One region of the Sulfitobacter sp. 1A13496 genome, then DNA from elsewhere that is predicted to be linked to it. Evidence: riboswitches for the same ligand, from Rfam matches in the RefSeq annotation. Region 1 holds a riboswitch; the other holds the start of a gene.
What was found. A riboswitch is a leader RNA that binds a small molecule or an ion and turns the genes downstream of it on or off. The one in region 1 is predicted to bind cobalamin.
Positions count from the first base shown of each region.

Region 2: it holds a riboswitch for cobalamin, as region 1 does, so the genes downstream of both, ACGYLX_RS14860 (DUF1636 domain-containing protein) here and ACGYLX_RS07520 (CbtB-domain containing protein) in region 1, are expected to answer to the same signal.

Region 1 covers NZ_JBIFFP010000002.1:166,366-171,493, reverse strand. The annotation lists gene cobN (cobaltochelatase subunit CobN) at 1-369, opposite strand, end outside; gene cobW (cobalamin biosynthesis protein CobW) at 376-1,410, opposite strand; gene ACGYLX_RS07535 (DUF1636 domain-containing protein) at 1,407-1,781, opposite strand; gene ACGYLX_RS07530 (hypothetical protein) at 1,854-2,366, opposite strand; gene ACGYLX_RS07525 (CbtA family protein) at 2,378-3,061, opposite strand; gene ACGYLX_RS07520 (CbtB-domain containing protein) at 3,274-3,444, opposite strand; cobalamin riboswitch at 3,478-3,695, opposite strand; gene ACGYLX_RS07515 (PAS domain-containing protein) at 3,861-4,871, shown strand; gene pncB (nicotinate phosphoribosyltransferase) at 4,875-5,128, opposite strand, start outside.
Region 2 covers NZ_JBIFFP010000007.1:1,979-7,106, reverse strand. The annotation lists gene urtB (urea ABC transporter permease subunit UrtB) at 1-208, opposite strand, end outside; gene urtA (urea ABC transporter substrate-binding protein) at 285-1,571, opposite strand; gene ACGYLX_RS14865 (CobW family GTP-binding protein) at 1,927-3,006, shown strand; cobalamin riboswitch at 3,032-3,247, shown strand; gene ACGYLX_RS14860 (DUF1636 domain-containing protein) at 3,368-3,775, shown strand; gene ACGYLX_RS14855 (ABC transporter ATP-binding protein) at 3,772-4,554, shown strand; gene ACGYLX_RS14850 (ABC transporter substrate-binding protein) at 4,569-5,128, shown strand, end outside.

The DNA of each region.
Region 1 (5,128 bases):
CTCGCGCCCATCGGCGGGCAAGACGGCCAGCGCGATATCATGGCGGCGGGCGAAGTCTTGGACCTGCATGATGCCGTAGGACCAGTAATTCTCCCCCCCGATGAGGCGGATCAGAATGCCCTTGGCCCCGGTCAGCGTCTGTTCGATGTAGTTGTCGACCGAGGCCGGGTGCCGCAGCGCCACGAGGTTGCACAGCCGCAGCGAGGGCAGCTTGCCCTCCTTGCCGCCGCCGCGATGCCAGCCTGCCGCGAAAGCGCCGAGGTCACTGTCCGAAAACGACAGCACCACCAGATCGGCGGGGGTTTGCCCCGGATCATAGGGGGTGTCGGTATCCTCCAACCCGTGGCTTTCGCGAAAGACGACATGCATGGGGGGTCAGGCTCCCAAAGTCTCGCGGATTTTGGCGAGGTCGATGTCGTCATGCTCGGCGATCACCACCAGATGCCCGGCGCGCGTGTCGCTGCCCCAAGGGCGGTCGAACTGCTGACGCACCCGCGCGCCCACGGCCTGCACCAACAGGCGCATCGGTTTGCCCTCGACCGCGACATAACCCTTCACGCGCAGGATGTTCTGCTCACGCGCGAGCCGCTCGATCGAGGCCACCAGCGCATCGACATCCGACACTTCCGGCATCGGGATCACCACGGTTTCGAAATCGTCATGCTCGTGATCGTCATGGCCGTCATGATGCGAAGGGCGCGCGGCGAGGTCGTCTTCGGCGGCGGCGTTGAGGCCGAGCACCACCTTGGGGTCGATCACGCCTTCGGTCATCTCAAGGATCGGAATTTCACGCGGGCTTTCCTCTTCGATCACCTTGCGGGCTTTGGCGAGGCCATCGGGACCGGCCAGATCGGCCTTGGACATCAGCACGATATCGGCGCAGGAAATCTGATCTTCGAACACTTCGGAGAGCGGCGTTTCGTGGTCGAGGCTGTCGTCGGCCAGACGCTGCGCGTCCACGGCGGCGACATCGGCGGCGAAGGTACCCGCCGCCACGGCCTCGGCATCGGCCAGCGCGATGACGCCATCGACGGTGATCTTGGACCGGATCGCGGGCCAGTCGAAGGCCTTGAGCAGCGGTTTTGGCAGGGCCAGCCCAGAGGTTTCGATCAGGATGTGATCGGGGCGCGTCGGCAGGGCCATCAACGCTTCGATGGTAGGGATGAAATCATCGGCCACGGTGCAACAGATGCAGCCATTGGCCAGCTCGACGATATTCTCCGCCGGGCAGTCGTCGATGGCGCAGGATTTCAGGATGTCCCCATCCACCCCCACGGTGCCGAATTCATTGACCAGAACGGCAAGGCGACGCCCGCCTGCATTGGTCATCAGGTGGCGGATCAACGTGGTCTTGCCCGCGCCGAGAAAGCCGGTGATGACGGTAACGGGAATTTTGGCGAGATCGCTCATGCGGTAGGCTCCTGCGGCAGGGTCAAAGGGGGGATACGCGCAAGGCTTTGCTTGCGAAAGATGACCGGGCGCTCGCGCCATGGCACCAGCCCGTCTTGGGTGGCGGCATAGGCGGCGGCTCCGGCAAGGATGTCGGCGGCGTCTTCCTTGGTCAAGCGGCCATAGACATAGGACCATTTGCCCGGCGCAGACAGCGCCACGGCGGCCCCCTGCGAACAGGCGGAAAGACATTGCACCGGCACGATGGTCACGCCCTCGGGCGCGCCTGCGGCGTCGAGGGCGGCATGAAGCTGCGCGCCGGGGCGCGGGGCGTCTTCCTCCAGCACCTCACCGGCGCGGCAGGTCATGCAGACATGTAGGGTTGCGCTCATTGATCTTGTCCCATCGGGTTATGCGTGCCGGGTATGCGCTCCGGCGCGCTATGAAAAGGGGAGGCGGGGCGATTATTCAACCGTCAGCACCTCGCGGGCCGTAATCGGCGCACCGTTCACCGCCAAGGGGCGGTGGTCATTGGCGTTGAGCGTGACCTCCACCGTGACCTCGCCCTTGGGCAGGTCAGCCAGATGCAGCCATGGGCCATAAAGCCGCCCGATCTTAGTGCCGTTGACATAGACATGGGCGTGGCCCTCGCCCGGCTGGTTGTCGCCGCTGGCGTTTTGCGGCGCAAAGGCGAAGCCTTCGGTTTCCACATAAAGGTTGTAGCCCGCCATCGGGTCGGGCGTCACGCGGATCGCAAGGCTAGGGGCCTCTTCGGCGGCCAGCGCGATGGGCTGGCCGTGCATCCGCGCGTGATCCGCACCGCCGTGATCCATGGCCGCATGCCCGCCGCCGCCATGGGCGGCAGGGTCGTCGTGGTCATGGCCGTCGAAGGTCACACCGTTGCTTGCGGCGATGGCAAAACCAATGCCACCGCCAAAGACCAATCCAATGGCGAATAGCGCCAGTGATCTGTCCATTTCGACCTCCCTCAGGCGCTCTGCGCGCCTTCACGTTGCCAAAAGAACCCGGCGAAACTGCCCAGCAACACCCAGGCGGCCAAGCCGATGCCAAGCGCACGGGCGGCGAAAAGCGCGCCGATCTCGGTCGGCACCGGGCCGCTGAAGCTCTCGGGCTCGGGCGCGCCGATGATATGGGGGGCCATCAGCAGAACCGCCGCCCCGATCCACGCGCCCCAACCCTTGCCAAAGGCCAACAGCCAAAGCGCCACCAGCGCCGCCCCGGCAGTGGCAAACCACCAGATCTGCCGCGCGGTGATGTCTGCGGCAGCGACGCCGGGCACTTCGGGCGCAAGGCTGAACCCCGGCGCGAGATGGAAGGCCACGAAACCGGCCACCCCCCAAAGGATGCCCCAGCGGCCATCGATCACCGCGCCGCGCTCTTCGCCAAAGCTCATCGCCGCCAGAAGGATCAGCGCATAGGCGGTATAGGTCAACATGGTGAAGATCAGGCTCAACCCATCGCGGACGGCATCGAAACCGGGCAAATCGGGGTGCGCGCTGACGGGGTCGGCCCCGAAATGCACCAGCGCGCCGGTCTCATAAAGCTCGGCATGAAGCAGCACGGGCTGCACGAAATAGAGTTGCAGCAAGCCGGTCAACAGGCCGGCAGAGGCCCCGGCAAACAGGGCGGAAGTCAGAAAACGTGAAAACATCGCAATGATCCTTAGATGCGAAATGATACTCAGCGCCGCGCGAAACGCGGGTCGAGGACATACCCAGCCTCAAGATGTGCCAAAGCCCTCCCGACGCAGCGAACGGCGGGCGCGGGCAAAACAGCGAAAGGCAGGCATTGATAAATGGCAGAATCACAGACAGCCGGACTGCGGCATGGCAGCCCGGACCCCTGTGATACCGAACGCGGCGCTTAGTGGCAGGGAAAGCCTGTCGCGTGGCGCACGTCATGGGCGGCATCATGCAGTGCTGCGGCCTGCACATGGCCGGTCAGCGCCATCAGAGCCACACCCAATACGGCGGCAAACAGCGCCGGTACGAGTTTGCTGCGCGTGGCACCGGCGGTCTTAATCATCGTCGTCATCTTCAATCTCCTTACCGTCACACCCGACGGCATCTAGCGTTTCACTCGCCTGGCAGGTCTCCTGGCTCGCGGGTCGTGGCCTTTGCCCGCCTTCCCCGTCCGAAAGGACAAGTGGCACGAGGGGCATTGGCTTACCGCTTACAGTCGCGGGGGCGGCTTCGGCTTCAGGGTCGGGCGACCCCTTACTGAATTCCCTTTTCGGTCCCACACTCAAAGGCGCTTTTCGGGACACCAAGCGCCCTCAATTACGCATTTTAGGCCCTTCCTGACAAGCCGCATTTATCGAACCTCGCGGAACCTTATAGCGCATACAGCATTTAGTAGATAAATATGGCCCAACCCCCAGTATGCGGGTTGACCCAAAAGCCACGTGCAGGGCACATTGGCGGCCAGTTTCGATCAAGGGGCGGGAATTCATGAACGACAACACGGTCTCCGCCGCTCGGCAGACCCTGACCGAAGACGTTCTAGGCAAGGTCGTGCGCTATGCCCGCCTGCCGCTGTGCATCACCGACCCGACCCTGCCGGACAATCCCATCGTCTATGTGAATGACGCTTTCACCGATCTCACCGGCTATGGTTTGGATGAGATCGTGGGCCAGAACTGCCGCTTCCTGCAAGGTCCGGAAACCACGCGCGAAAGCGTCGATGCGGTGCGCGAAACCCTACTGGCGCGCCGGGTCGACACGGTTGAGATCGTGAACTACCGCAAGGATGGCAGCCGCTTCCTGAACGCCCTGCAACTGGGGCCTATCAATGATGAAGATGGCAATCTGATCTACTTCTTCGGCTCACAACTCGACGTTTCCGAACGCCGCCGGGTGGAGCGGGAGCACCGGCAACTGGCCGATGACGAATTGCTGCACCGGCTGCGCAATATCGTCAACGTCATGACCGCCATGGTCCGCCTGACCGCCCGTGAGGAGCCGTCCCCGGCGGCCTTTGCCGACAAGGTGATCGAGCGGCTGGCCGCCTTGGGCGCGGCGCATTTCGACACGATTGGCCGCAGCGACCAGCATGAGGTGGATTTCGAGACGCTGATGGGGCCGATCATGCGGGCCTATACCTCGGCCACCGAGGATCAGATCAACCTCACCGGGGCGAATCCGCTAATCTCGCACCGCCTCGTTTCCCCCCTGACGCTGGCCTTGCACGAGCTGGCGACGAATGCGGTGAAACACGGCTCGCTCAGTTCCGATACCGGGCGGGTATCGCTGGATATCACCATCCTTCAGGAGCCTGCCCGCCTGCGGTTTGTCTGGCGCGAGACAGGCGGGCCGGAGGTCATCAAATCTCCGCGCAACAGCGGCTCGCGGATCATCCAGTCCTTGACCCGCGCGGTCGGTGGCACCCTGCACTACGATTGGCAGCCCGAAGGGTTGATTGCCACGGCGGAGTTCCCCGTGGCCGCCCTTGGCGAAGGCTGACCGTCAGACGATCACCTGCTGCGCGGCCTGCTCTCCGACCCCGAAAACACGCTTGTAACGCGCGATTTCATCCGCCGGCCCCATCGCCTTGTTCGGGTTGTCCGAGAGTTTGACCGTGGGCCGCCCATTGGCGCTGACCGCTTTGCAGACCAAACTAAAGGGCGCCAGCGCATCATTCGGCACCAGCCCGCGGAAGTCATTGGTCAGCAACGTCCCCCAACCGAAAGAGACCTTGGCCTTGCCCGCAAACTGCGCGT
Region 2 (5,128 bases), on a different contig from region 1:
AGACGTTCCGCTCGACCCATTGCTCCAGAAAGGCTGGCACCTGCGGCAGGCCCGAGACCACCAGATCGTCCAATAGGACACCGACCGATTTACGCGAGGGTTTGACCACCTCTGCTTCGTGGGTCTGCAAAAGGGACTGGAGGTCCTGAGCAGATGCAAAACCGACAGAGGCCAGCAAGCACATCAGGCTGAGCAGCATTCGAACCATGAGGTATGGGGCTTTCGAAGAGGGAGTGGTCAAAACGGATGCCGGGCACGGCTGAGGACGCGCCCGGCTCTTGGGTTCAGTAGTTTGAAGTCAACTGAACGCAGGTCTCGGTCTCTTTGTTGTACATGCCGCATTCGAGGTCTTTCCAGTCGGAGACCAGTACCGCCGATTCAGGCAGGAAATCCGTCCATGCATCGCCCGGCACTTCTTCGGTCTGGCTGATGATGTCGAATTGGCCGTCTTCGGTGATTTCACCGATCAACACAGGCTTGGCGAGGTGGTGATTGGGCAGCATGACAGCCGTCCCGCCGGTGAGGTTGGGGAACTCCTGCCCATACATCGCCGCACGCACCGCATCCACATCCGTGGTGCCTGCTTCAGTGACCGCGTTCACCCACATGTTGAAACCGATGTAATGCGCCTCCATCGGGTCATTGGTCACCCGGTCTTCTCCCATCGCCTCTTTCCACGCGGCGACCCATTCGTCATTCTGCTCGGATTCAGCCGATTGGAAGTAGTTCCACGCCGCGAGGTGCCCCACGAGGTCAGCGGTATCGAGGCCCGAAAGCTCTTCCTCCCCGACCGAGAAGGCGACGACCGGAATGTCATCGGCAGAGATGCCCGCCGCGGCAAGTTCTTTGTAAAAGCCGATATTCGCATCGCCATTGATGGTTGAGATCACGCCCACCTGCGAGCCATCCGCGCCCAGTTCGACCACATCCGACACGATCGTGGACCAATCGGAATGGCCGAAAGGCGTATAGTTGACGAAGATGTTCTCTTCGGGAATGCCCTTATCCAGCAGATATTGCTCAAGAATGTTGTTGGTGGTTCTGGGATAGACATAGTCAGTCCCCAGCAGCGCAAATTTCTCGACGCCCAGTTCCTCAAGGAAATAATCGGTGGCCGGAATCGCCTGCTGGTTCGGGGCCGCACCGGTGTAGAACACATTGCGCGAGCTTTCCTCGCCCTCATATTGGACGGGGTAGAACATCAGGCCGTTCAGCTCTTCCAGAACGGGCAGCGCGGATTTGCGCGAGACCGAGGTCCAAGAGCCAAAGATGACATCCACCTCCGAGACGGTAAGAAGCTCACGCGCCTTTTCGGCGAACAGGGGCCAGTCGGAAGCCGGGTCAACGACAACCGCTTCGATCTCACATCCCAGCAAGCCGCCCGCGGCGTTCTGCTGCGCGATCAGAAGCTCCATCGTGTCTTTCAACGTCGTCTCGGAAATGGCCATCGTCCCCGAGAGGGAGTGCAGCACGCCAACCTTGATCGGATCGTCGCAGGCCGCAGCGGCGGCTGAACCTGCGAGCAGAAGGGCAGCGGTCGCCGTGACTGTGCGTTTGGTGGAAAATTTCATGACGGTATCCCCGTTTGGTGTGCGGAAAAGCAAAGACGCGATGATGCCTCTTCCACACAGCGTTTATTGTTATCGCGCGCGGATGCCCCCCTTGCCGGACAACTCCCTTGGCGCCGCCCCATAGCGAGGCCCCTGCAGCCTCAATTTCAGGGCGCGTTGCAACAAGCCCTAACCCGAGGTCGCTTTCTGCGGCGCAGCAACAACGCCCTTCGATTGGGCAATTTGAGGTGGACCTGCCAAAATTTGGGCGCTGAGCGCATGGATTTGGCACGCGCGGGGCATCGGCCTACGGGTTGCACCACATATTGTGATGTTATAACGTTCTCCATATTATCCATAGCAGAGCCCGCAAACCATGCCCGCCACCGACAAACGCATTCCCGTCACCCTGCTGACCGGCTTCCTCGGCGCGGGGAAAACCACGCTGCTCAATCATATCGTCGCAAGCGAAGAGGCCCCCAAAATCGCAGTCGTCGTGAATGAGTTCGGTGAGGCCGGGCTTGACCACGACCTGATCGAAACCGCCGACGAAGAGGTCATTCTCATGCAATCGGGCTGTCTGTGCTGCTCGATCAGGGGGGATCTGTCGCGGACGCTGCAAGACCTCAAGCGCCGCAGGCAAACGTGGCGTGTGCAATTCGACCGCGTCGTGATCGAGACGACGGGGCTGGCCGATCCCGGCCCCATTCTCCAGACCTTTTTGGCCGATCCCTATCTGGCCCGCAAATTCCGCGTGGACGGGGTTGTGACGGTCGTCGATGCCGCGAATGGGCCGGACACGCTGGATCAGCAGTTCGAAGCCGTCTCGCAGGTGGCGATGGCCGACCTGCTGGTGCTCAGCAAATCCGACTTGGTGACCCAGCAAGCGCTTGCCGCCTTTGAAGGCAGGCTGCGCGACCTCAATCAAACGGCGCGCGTCATCAAGGCCGAACGCGGGCTTATCCCGATTGCATCGCTCTGGGGGCTCAGCGGTATGCGGCGGGCGGTTGATGCGGGCAACGTTATGGAATGGCTCACGCCCGTTCCAGTGGCGGATCCGCTCGACAACCTCTCAGGCTTCGCCGCGCCCACGGCATCCGCGCCTATGATGCAAACCCACCAACATGATGCGCGGATCGGGTCGGCCTCTATCGTGCTAGACGCACCGATCCCGGCCGAGGCTTTCGACCTTTGGCTCGACACGCTGGTCAGGCTGCGCGGGTCCGATCTTTTGCGGGTCAAAGGCATCGTGCATCTGGAAGACGTCCCCACCCCCTTTGTCTTTCACGGGGTCCAGCATCTTTTCGATCCGCCCGTCCCCCTGCGCGACTGGCCAAAGGACGACCAGCAGTCCCGCATTGTCGTCATCGCCCGCGATATGACCAACCCCGAACTGAACCGGAGCCTCGATATGCTGCGCGCCCGGCGCGATGGGCCGGAGCGACAGGCGGGATAGCAGCTTGACCCGGCATGGCTCTTCGGCCACAGATCATGGCGATGGTTTCCAGCCGCCGCAGCGGCGTCTGGGATGAAAAGGGAATACGGTAAGGCAAGAAACGCGCGCCGAAACCGTAACTGCCCCCGCAACTGTGAGCGGTGAGTGACCCCGGCAAAAACCACTGAGCTTAAGGCTTGGGAAGGTTCGGGCGAACGTCGATCCGCGAGTCAGGAGACCTGCCATCACCGGCGCCGAGAGGGGCCGTAACTGCAACTCAACCCAGACGGGGTGTCTGGTTAGGAGAACATGATGGCGACAGGGAAACTCCCCTGCTGTAGAACATGGCTGCTCGATCCCCCGCGCGTTCGCGGAGGGCGACATGGATACGCATCAAAACCACAGGATTACGGTTTGCACCTCATGCAAACACAAAGGCACGGATTGCCGCCCGGGCTTTGACCTGATCCAGAGGCTGAGCGCCGCAATCGCGGCAGCCGGCGCGGCGATCCCTGAGGGTTTCGAGATCGCGGGCGTGGCCTGTATGGCTGGCTGCGATCGCCCCTGCACGGTGGCCTATCACGCCAGCGCAAAGGCGACCTACCTCTTTGGTGATATCGACCCTGACGAAGACATCGACGACCTTGTGGCCTTCGCCCAGCACTATGCCACATTGAATGACGGCTGGTGCTCTTCGCTGGACCGCCCCGGCAAACTGCGCATATCCACCCTTGCGCGGGTGCCTGCGGCGATGATCGAGCTGAAACCCAGCCACCTGCGCGCCTCATGAGGGCTGCCGATCTTGTAGTAAAGGATGTAAGCTGGGCGCCGGCAAAATCGGGCCAGCCGGTTCTGCATTCTACGTCTTTCACCGTCGCAGCGGGTGGCGTTCTGGGTGTGTTGGGGCCGAATGGCGCGGGCAAATCCACCCTCTTACGCCTGCTCTACCGTTTTCAACCGCCCCAAACGGGATCGATCCATGTGGGCGGGCAGGATATTTGGTCCCTCTCCGCCCGTGCCGCCGCGCGGCGCATCGCCGCCGTCTTGCAAGAACAGACGCCGTCTTTTGGGCTGACGGTCTTGGAGATCGTCCGCCTTGGCCGCACGCCTCATCGTGCGGCGTTTTCGTCATCCAGCCGGAAAGACAAGGAGATCATCGACCGCGTGTTGGACCGGCTCAGCCTGCGCCCCCTCGCCCACCGCGATGTCGGCACCCTTTCGGGCGGGGAAAGGCAGCGCGTCATGGTCGCCCGCGCCTTGGCACAGGAGCCGCAGGTCTTGGTTCTGGATGAGCCGACCAATCATCTCGATATACGCCACCAACTTGAAATCGTGTCCCTGATCCGCGAATTGAACATGACCATCGTCGTCTCGCTTCATGATCTCAATATGGCCGATGGAATCTGTGACGAGGTGCTGGTGCTGAAAGAAGGCTATCCGCAGGGCTTCGGCCCGCCAAATACGGTTCTGACCGATGATCTCGTCTCAAAAACATTTCGCGTCGACGCGCAGCGCGAGCGGCTCACCCCCAGCGGCGCGGCGCATTTCTCTTTTGCCCTTCCAGATTGAAACGGAAAACTCTTATGAAACTTACTCTCACCACCCTCGCCGCCCTGATGATCGCCGGATCGGCCTTTGCCCAGACCACCGTGCAAAGCTGCGACCGCGAAGTCACCCTCGATCACCCGCCCCAAGCTGCGGTCGCCAATGACGTGAACCTGCTGGAGATGATGCTCGTGCTTGGCCTTGCAGACCGCATGGTGGGCTATACCGGCATCTCGGGCTGGAACAAACTGGACCAAGAGATGACCGCAGGTGTCGCGGCGCTGCCGGAACTGTCGTCGAAATACCCCTCGCGGGAGGTGCTGATCGGGTCGCATGCCGACTTCTTCTTTGCCGGTTGGAACTACGGCATGAAGGTCGGCGGCGAGGTGACGCCGGAAACGCTCGCCCCCTTCGGCATCCAAGTCTACGAACTCACCGAAAGCTGCATCCATATCGGGCAAAAAGCCCCATCCTCGATGGAGGATATGTATAACGATCTGCGCAATCTCGGCACGATCTTCGCCGTCTCGGATCGCGCCGAGCGCTTGATCGAAGGCTACCAAGCCAAGCTCGACGCATTCCTTACGGCGCTGCCCCC